DNA from 4 places in the Kocuria sp. WRN011 genome. Region 1 is predicted to be linked to each of the others. Evidence: riboswitches for the same ligand, from Rfam matches in the RefSeq annotation. Region 1 holds a riboswitch; each other region holds the start of a gene.
The links. Region 1 has a riboswitch for S-adenosylmethionine ahead of CKW39_RS00150 (cobalamin-independent methionine synthase II family protein). Riboswitches for the same ligand answer to the same signal wherever they lie in the genome.
Positions count from the first base shown of each region.

Region 2: linked by a shared signal. The riboswitch ahead of CKW39_RS03165 (MetQ/NlpA family ABC transporter substrate-binding protein) and the one ahead of CKW39_RS00150 (cobalamin-independent methionine synthase II family protein) in region 1 are both predicted to bind S-adenosylmethionine.
Region 3: linked by a shared signal. The riboswitch ahead of CKW39_RS04250 (hypothetical protein) and the one ahead of CKW39_RS00150 (cobalamin-independent methionine synthase II family protein) in region 1 are both predicted to bind S-adenosylmethionine.
Region 4: linked by a shared signal. The riboswitch ahead of CKW39_RS03380 (bifunctional o-acetylhomoserine/o-acetylserine sulfhydrylase) and the one ahead of CKW39_RS00150 (cobalamin-independent methionine synthase II family protein) in region 1 are both predicted to bind S-adenosylmethionine.

Region 1 is NZ_NSGI01000001.1:31,224-33,406, reverse strand. Features, by position in the region: gene CKW39_RS00160 (M23 family metallopeptidase) at 1-87, shown strand, start outside; gene CKW39_RS00155 (3-hydroxybutyrate dehydrogenase) at 84-836, opposite strand; SAM riboswitch class I at 930-1,020, shown strand; gene CKW39_RS00150 (cobalamin-independent methionine synthase II family protein) at 1,034-2,183, shown strand, end outside.
Region 2 is NZ_NSGI01000002.1:77,732-79,914, reverse strand. Features, by position in the region: gene dxr (1-deoxy-D-xylulose-5-phosphate reductoisomerase) at 1-795, shown strand, start outside; SAM riboswitch class IV at 828-942, shown strand; gene CKW39_RS03165 (MetQ/NlpA family ABC transporter substrate-binding protein) at 1,046-1,933, shown strand; gene CKW39_RS03160 (methionine ABC transporter ATP-binding protein) at 1,930-2,183, shown strand, end outside.
Region 3 is NZ_NSGI01000002.1:331,505-333,687, reverse strand. Features, by position in the region: gene CKW39_RS04255 (GMC family oxidoreductase) at 1-1,051, shown strand, start outside; gene CKW39_RS04250 (hypothetical protein) at 1,112-1,408, opposite strand; SAM riboswitch class IV at 1,429-1,570, opposite strand; gene CKW39_RS04245 (glycosyltransferase family 1 protein) at 1,667-2,183, opposite strand, start outside.
Region 4 is NZ_NSGI01000002.1:126,096-128,278, reverse strand. Features, by position in the region: gene CKW39_RS03390 (CPBP family intramembrane glutamic endopeptidase) at 1-53, shown strand, start outside; gene CKW39_RS03385 (VOC family protein) at 124-762, opposite strand; SAM riboswitch class IV at 878-996, shown strand; gene CKW39_RS03380 (bifunctional o-acetylhomoserine/o-acetylserine sulfhydrylase) at 1,073-2,183, shown strand, end outside.

The sequences.
Region 1 (2,183 bases):
GGCTTACCCCTGTCATTTCCGGACGGCCTACCCCGCAACGGTCAGATCGTGGGCGACGGCCCGGAGCGCCCGGTGCCATCTGGCTAGGACGCCGTCCAGCCGCCATCCATCGTGTAGGCAGCGCCGGTGACCATGCCGGCGGAGGGACCGGCCAGGAAGGCAATGAGCTCGCCAACCTCCTCCGGCTCAACCAAGCGCTTGATCGCTGATTCGGTGAGCATGATCTTCTCGACCACTTCGTCCTCGGGGATTCCGTGGGTGGCCGCTTGGTCCTTGATCTGCTTGTCCACCAGGGGCGTGCGCACGTAGCTGGGGTTCACGCAGTTGCTGGTCACACCGTGCGGAGCGCCCTCCAGAGCTACGGTCTTGGACAGGCCCTCCAACCCATGCTTAGCGGCGACATATGCGGACTTGAACGCCGAGGCGCGCAGACCGTGGATCGAGGACACGTTGATGATTCGCCCCCACTCCCGCTCGTACATGTGAGGCAGGGCGGCACGGATCAGCAGGAACGGGGACTCGAGCATGAGCGTGAGGATCCGGTGGAAGTCGGCGGGATCGAAGTCCTGGACGGCCGTGACCTTTTGAATCCCGGCGTTGTTGACCAGCACATCCACGTCGAGACTCAAGTCCGCGAGCGCTGCGGTGTCGGTGAGGTCAACGGCCCATGCCTCGCCCCCGACTTCTTGCGCCATGGCCTCGGCGGCCTGAGGGTCGATGTCGGCCACGATCGCGTGGGCGCCGCGTTGCGCGAGGGCCCGAACCGCTGCCGCGCCGATGCCACTCGCCCCGCCGGTGACCAGTGCCTTCTTGTCCTTGAGCGTGCTGTCCGACATGCCCCAACTCCTCGGTAATGGGTGATCTACGTCCCACACATTACGCGCGCCACAATTGGCCCGACCACCCACCCATGATGTTTGATGAATGGGTACCCATCCAGAGCGGCCGAGAGATCTGGCTCGTTGACGCCGCAGCAACCCGGGATTCAGCCCACGGTGCTACCGCCAGGACCGATGGAAAGGACTGCTAGTTCATGCCTCAGAACACCGATCGTATTCAGACCACCCACGTAGGATCGCTGCCCCGCACTCCCGATCTACTGGAGGCCAACAAGCGTTTCCAGGAGGGTGAAGCCACCGCCCAGGAGTTGGATGCCGCGCTCGACAACGGCGTGATCGACATCGTTCGCAAGCAGCGCGAGATCGGCCTGGACATCGTCAACGACGGCGAATACGGCCACACCATGTCTTCCTCCGTGGATTACGGCGCGTGGTGGAACTACTCGTTCTCCCGCCTGGGCGGATTGACCCCCACCAACGAGGACCGCTGGCAGGACGCCGAGGTCAAGCGCTCCTCCCCCGGCAACATCGTTCTGACCAGCTTCCCGGACCGCCGCGACCGCGCTCGTTTCCGCGACGCCTACGAGGACCCCACGGCCGGAGTTCTCGCGCACCGCGCCTCGGTCGCCCAGCCCAAGATCACCGGGCCGCTGACCTACGCCGGTCAGGAAGCCGTGGCCGGTGACATCCGCCGTCTCAAGGACGCGATGGCCGAGACCGGAGCCCAGCAGGGTTTCGTGGCCGCGTTGTCCCCGGGTTCCTGCGCACGTGTCCGCAACGAGTACTACTCGACCGACGAAGAGCTCGTGTACGCCTGCGCGGACGCCATGCGCGAGGAGTACAAGGCCATCATCGATGCCGGCCTGACCGTTCAGATCGACGACCCCTCCATCGCCGAGTCCTGGGACCAGATCAACCCCGAGCCCACCGTGGAGGACTACCTGGCCTTCACCAAGATCCGCGTGGACGCCCTCAACTACGCCCTGCGCGACCTCCCCGAGGACCAGATCCGCTTCCACCTGTGCTGGGGTTCGTGGCACGGCCCGCACACCACAGACCTCGAGTTCAAGTACCTGGTGGACCTCATGCTCACCATCAACGCGGGCGGCTACAGCTTCGAGGCGTCCAGCCCCCGCCACGGCCACGAGTGGAAGGTCTGGAAGGACCACACGCTCCCCGAGGGCAAGGTGGTCTACCCCGGTTTCGTCTCCCACTCGACCAACGTGGTGGAGCACCCGGAGCTCGTGGCCGACCGCATCGAGCAGTACGCGTCCGTGGTGGGTCGCGAGAACGTCATCGCCTCCACTGACTGTGGCCTGGGCGGTCGCCTCCACCCCTCGATCG
Region 2 (2,183 bases), on a different contig from region 1:
ATCGCGGGCGGCCCGCTGGTCAAACAGGCCGCGGCCGCCACCGGCCTGGAGACCCCGCTGATCCCGGTGGATTCCGAGCACTCGGCTCTGGCGCAGGCGCTGCGGGGAGGCCGTTCGAGCGAAGTCGACCGATTGATCCTCACCGCCTCCGGCGGACCCTTCCGAGGGATGTCCCGGGATCAACTCACCACGGTCACGCCCCAGCAGGCGTTGAAACACCCCACATGGGACATGGGGGTGATGGTCACGACCAATTCGGCCACCATGGTCAACAAGGCGCTTGAGGTCCTGGAAGCATCCTTGTTGTTCGACGTTGCCCTGGACCGGATAGACGTGACCGTGCACCCACAGTCCGTGGTGCATTCCATGGTCCAGTTCGTGGACGGTTCCACCCTGGCCCAGGTATCACCGCCGGACATGCGACTGCCCATTGCCCTGGGTATGGGGTGGCCCCACAGAATTCCCGGCGCGGCGGTGTCGTGCGATTGGACGCAAGCGGCGCACTGGACCTTCGAGCCGCTGGACACCGAGGCATTCCCCGCCATCGAGCTGATGAAGCATGCCGGGACGCTGGGCGGCACCTGGCCGGCCGTGTTCAACGCGGCCAATGAGCAGGCCGTGTACGCCTTCCACCGGGGTGAGGTGAACTTCACGACCATCGTGGACATCGTTGCGGTGGTCGTGAATGAACACGAGGGCGACACGACCCCGCGGCTCGAGGACGTCCTGGGCGCCGAGGGCTGGGCCAGGAACCGGGCGGATCAGTTTATTGCGCAGCGTTTCAGCGCACGCTGATCACCGCCGGCCCCATGTTAGGCTTGGCCGCGGATGACGAGATCCGGCGTCAAGCTCTGGCTGGCCGGACGGCAACCCTCTCCCGTAGCGGGGTGCCCCAGATGACCATCCGGCCGCGGTTAACGTAGCTCCCGGCAAGTGCGGTTTCCCGAATCAACTAGCACGAGCCTTGCAACTGCGGTGTGTCCTCGGACGTACCGCTTTCAGTTGTTAATCGCCCAGAACATTTCACACCTCGGAAAGGCACATCGTGCGATCTCACCGTTTGATCCCCCTTGCGCTGGCCACCACCATCGGCCTCACCTTGACCGCGTGCGGCGGCGGAGATTCTGAATCCTCCGATCCTGCTGCGGACGGCACCGTCACCATTGGCATCGTCGGCTCGGAGCCCGCTCACGACGCGCTCAAGGAAGTCGCTGCCGAGAACGACATCACCGTCGAGTACGTGGATTTCAGCGACTACAACCAGCCGAACCCCGCCACCAAGAGCGGCGACGTGGACATGAACTGGTTCCAGCACACCGCGTACCTTGCTGACTACAACAACAACTCTGGTGACACCATCACACCGGTCGGGTCCACCGCGATTTACCCGTTGGGTATGTACTCCAGCAAGTACGACTCCCTGGACCAGATCAAGGACGGCGACGAGATCGCGATTCCCAATGACTCGATCAACCTGGGTCGTGCACTGAACCTGCTCAAGCAGGAGGGGCTGGTCGAATTCACCAAGGACACCATTGCCCCGACCGAAGGCGATATCGACACCGAGAAGTCCAAGGTCTCTGTGCGTCCCGTGTCCGCCGAACAGACTGTTTTGTCAATGGATTCCGTGGCGGCTTCCGTGATCAACAACGACTTCCTGGGCCGAGCGAACATCGATCCCAAGTCCGCTCTCGCATCGGATGATCCGAAGCAGGACAGCGCCAAGGTCTTCAACAACCTGTTCGCTGCTACCGAGGCCAACGCCGACAACGAAACTCTCAAGAAGGTTGCAAGCTTCTACTACGACCCCAAGGTCTTGAAGGCCGAGGACGAGGAGAGCAAGGGCACCGCTGTCCCGACAGAGGTGGACCAGCAGGAACTCAAGGATCTGCTGACGCGGTATCAGGAAGACCTGAAGGAACAGACCCAGTGACGGAAGTATCCAGTGAGCGCACCCTGGTGCGCTTCCGGGACGTCAGCAAGGTCTACACGGGCGGATCCAAGCGCGCACCGCGAGTGGTCAACGCCGTGGACAGCGTCACCCTGGACATCACCAAGGGCGAGATCTTTGCCGTGATCGGGTACTCCGGAGCCGGCAAGTCCACCCTCGTGCGATTGATCAACGGTCTGGAGCCCATCAGCTCCGGATCGCTCGAGGTTGCGGGTAACCGGGTGGACGGTAA
Region 3 (2,183 bases), on a different contig from region 1:
CAAAACGGTGACCCAGGGCGCGAACTTCTTCCAGATCAACGCGCGCGAGGACGGAACCCGCTCCTCGTCCTCGGTGAGCTACCTGCACCCGATCCGGGACCGTGAAAACCTCACGATCCTGACCGGCACCCAGGCCAAACGAATCGTGGTCGACGAGAACCAGCGAGCCACCGGCGTGGAGGTCACGGACAACGCTTTCGGTCGTGCGCACGTGATCTCGGCCAACCGCGAGGTCGTCGTCTCCGCCGGTGCGATCGACACGCCCAAGCTGCTCATGCTCTCGGGAATCGGTCCGGCCGAGCACCTCACCGAGGTGGGCGTGGACGTGCTGGTGGACTCCCCGGGCGTGGGCTCGCACCTGCAGGATCACCCGGAGGCCGTGATCCAGTGGGAGGCCAAGCAGCCCATGGTCGAGGACTCCACCCAGTGGTGGGAGATCGGCCTGTTCGCCCAGGTGGACGACGGATTGGACCGCCCGGACCTGATGATGCACTACGGCAGCGTGAACTTCGACATGCACACCTACCGCCACGGGTACGCCACGGCGGACAACGCGTTCTGCCTGACCCCCAACGTGACCCACGCTCGTTCCCGCGGCACCGTGCGGCTGCGCACGCGTGACTACCGGGACAAGCCCCGCGTGGATCCCCGGTACTTCACCGACCCGGAGGGTTACGACCTACGGATCATGACCGCGGGTATCCGCAAGGCCCGTGAAATCGTCTCGCAGTCCGGGCTCTCGGAATGGGCCGGTCAGGAGCTGTTCCCGGGTCAGGATGTGCAGACGGACGAGGAGATCGCCGACTACATCAAGCGCACCCACAACACCGTGTACCACCCCGCGGGTTCGTGCCGCATGGGGCCGGTCGAGGATCAGGATTCTCCGCTGGATCCGCAGTTGCGGGTCAAGGGCGTGAGCGGCCTGCGCGTGGCTGATGCTTCGGTGATGCCGGAACTGGTCACCGTGAACCCCAACATCACGGTCTACATGATTGGTGAGCGCGCCGCTGAGCTGATTGCCCAGGAGCAGGAGTCGCCCTCGGACAAGTAGCGGCACCATGACATGAATGAAGCCCGGCACCAGTGCCGGGCTTCATTCGTGCGGTCCTGATCAGGCGCTGAGCGCCACCGGTTTCGGTTCCAGTTTGTAGAACGGAATGCCACCGGAGACGTTTGATGCTCCGGGAACGAGTAGCTGCTGGTACTTCTCGCACCATTGGGCGCGGCCGCGGTTGTGGGCGGCTGCGTGGGCCAGGGCGCGAACGTTGCTGCTCATGTATTCGTGGATGTCCCCATTGGACTCCATGAGACGCACCATGTGGTGGTCGGGGTCGATGTCGACGGTGACGTCAACCCATTGTTCTCGAGGGGACTCGGTCTTTGTGCGTAGTTGTTGAATGTTCTTCATCAGTATTGTGCTTTCGTACAGTGAGGTTCTTGCTGCGCCCGCGGTTGCGCCACAGCCGCTTCGTCATCCAAACCACCCCTGAACCAAGGGTTGGCGTGCGCCGGGTTGGAGCCCAGCAGGATCTCGGGTTTTACCCCGATTTCCAGAGCGCATCTCGTGAAGCTGGATTAGAGCGTAGCGGGTTGGGCGCATGACAAACCAGAGGGTGTCTCATAACGTCACCAAAAGTTAATCTACGAATGGATCGTGCACCACGGATCACGGCGCGGTTGTGGACAACCTGCGCGCACGAGATGCCACGGTGCGGGCTTGTGCATAGTGCTCCATGAGCTGGTCACACACGGCGTTCCACGTGCGAGTCTGCACGGTGGTGTAGGCGGTGCGGGAGAAGGCGGCGCGTTTGGCGTTGTCACCCGCGAGATCCAGCACGCGATCGCGGAGCATCTCGGTGTCACCGGGCTTGTAGAGCCAGCCGTTGCGGGACGAATCAACCAGGTCCACGGGCCCACCGCGGCCCACGGCCACGACGGGTACGGCGCTGGCCATGGCTTCCTGGATTGTCTGGCAGAACGTCTCGTGTTCACCGGGGTGCACGAACACGTCCAGGGAGGCCATGGCGGTGGCCAATTCGTCACCGTCCAGGAAACCCACGAAGTACGCATTGGGGAGCAGCATGCGGAGCTTCTCCTTCTCCGGCCCCGAGCCCACGATCACCGGTCGGGTATCGGGCAGCGAATCCAGGACCACGAGATCCTGCACCTGCTTTTCGGGAGCC
Region 4 (2,183 bases), on a different contig from region 1:
ACGCGCTCCTGGACATCACCGGTTTCCTGCTCCCGCAACTACTGGCGGGTTAATCGACGACGACGCCGCTGCAGCCACCTTTTCGAGCGAAAGGTTGCGGCAGCGGCGTCGTCGACGGGAAAACTAAATGGTGACCAAGCCGTCCGGCGTAGCGAAGGAAACCGCCATGACGCCGGGCGTCCCGTTGGGAGCGGACCAGGTGACGTCGAGTGAGGCCAGCACGTCCTCGACCGGGCCACCCAGCCACTCGGTCACGCGCTCGGGCGAGCCGGCAATGTCCATACCGGCCAACTGAACGTCCGTGATGCGCGCCTGGGAGGGATGCATATCGGACTCGGAATCGAAGCGAACCATGAACGGCAACTGGGGATCCGAGATCAAACCCTTCACGCCGATCTGATGCCACTCCAACTGACGACCGTCCGGGAACAACCGGGAACCGGGTACGGAGGGGCGGCCCAACTTGTCCTCGTAGGGCGTGAGGTCCTGCACCTCGACCACCCAACCGAGCCAACCGCCGCCGGCTTCGGAACGTGCGCGGACGGCCTGACCGAACGGCGCCTTGTCTGCGGCGGGGTGCTCGAGAACCTCGACCACTTCCACGTACTGGTGCCCGGTGAGCGGCAGGATCATGTTTCGCGTACCGAAGCGCGGGTGAATGCCGCCCTTGACCGGCTCGATCCCTAGCTGATCGGCAATCCGTTCCGTGGTGGCTTCAAGACCATCGGATTGAGCTGCGAATGAGACATGATCCAGTTTCATGGTCACATCGTGGCACCGCGCACAGTGGTCTCCAAATCGAGAGCTGAAACATGACCGTGTGACGCGGGTAACTCGGCTTGACGTTCGAGGTACCGGCTCCGGACAATGAAGGGCAGGTCACGAGAGTCAGCGACAAGCCCCAGCTAGCTGACCGGCAACCCTCCCTCCGCGGTGGGGTGCCCTGGGTGAGGACCAGGCCGCATCGAAATACTTCGGTGTTGGCAAGCGCGGGTCACAGGTGCCCGATCGCTGCACGGGCACCGTGCTGCGGATCGATCACCGGGCCCCTGATCCTGAGAGGGAGTGCGGTATGAGCCCCGCAGCCACCCCGTCCAACCCAGAGGGTTGGGCCTTCGAAACTCGACAGATCCACGCGGGTCAGGAACCCGATCCCACCACGGGGTCCCGGGCGCTGCCGATCCACCAGACCACGTCCTACGTGTTCCCGGATGCGGAGACGGCAGCCAACCGGTTTGCCCTGGCCGAGCTTGGGCCCATCTACACGCGCCTGACGAACCCGACCACGGAAGTGGTCGAGAACCGCGTGGCCTCCCTAGAGGGAGGCGTGGGTGCACTCATGCTCAGCTCGGGCCAGGCCGCCTCCACGTTCGCGATCCTGAACCTGGGCGGCGCCCGAACTCACGTGGTGGCTAGCCCATCCATGTACGGCGGCACGTACAACCTGTTGCGCCACACGCTGCCCAAACTGGGTGTGGAGACCACGTTCGTCTCCGACCCTGACGATCCCGAGGCGTGGCGCGCGGCGGTCAAGCCCAACACCGTGGCGTTCTTCGGGGAGACCATCCCCAATCCGCGTAATGATGTGCTGGACATCGAGACCATTTCCGCGGTGGCACACGAGTCCGGTGTGCCGCTGATCGTGGACAACACCATTGCCACGCCGTACCTCATCCGCCCGATCGAGTGGGGCGCTGACATTGTGGTGCATTCCGCGACCAAGTTCATGGGTGGTCATGGCACGTCCATCGGCGGCATGATCGTGGACGCGGGTAACTTCGATTTCGGCCAGGACCCGCAGCGCTTCCCGGCTTTCAACGAGCCGGACGATTCCTACAACGGCCTGGTCTACGCACAGGCGCTCGGTAAGGACGGGATCTTCGGGGTGAACCTGTCGTACATCCTGAAGGCGCGCGTGCAGTTGCTGCGTGACCTGGGATCGTCGATTTCCCCGTTCAACGCGTTCCTCATCGAGCAGGGGATCGAGACGCTGTCCTTGCGTATGGATCGGCACGTTGCGAACGCACAGAAGGTCGCGGAGTGGCTCGAGGCGCGCGACGACGTTCGCGCCGTTTCCTATGCGGGCCTCGCCTCCTCGCCGTGGCACGACCGCGCCCAGAAGTACTCGCCCAAGGGTGCCGGTTCCGTGCTCGGATTCGTGCTCGACGGCGGGCGCGAGGCGG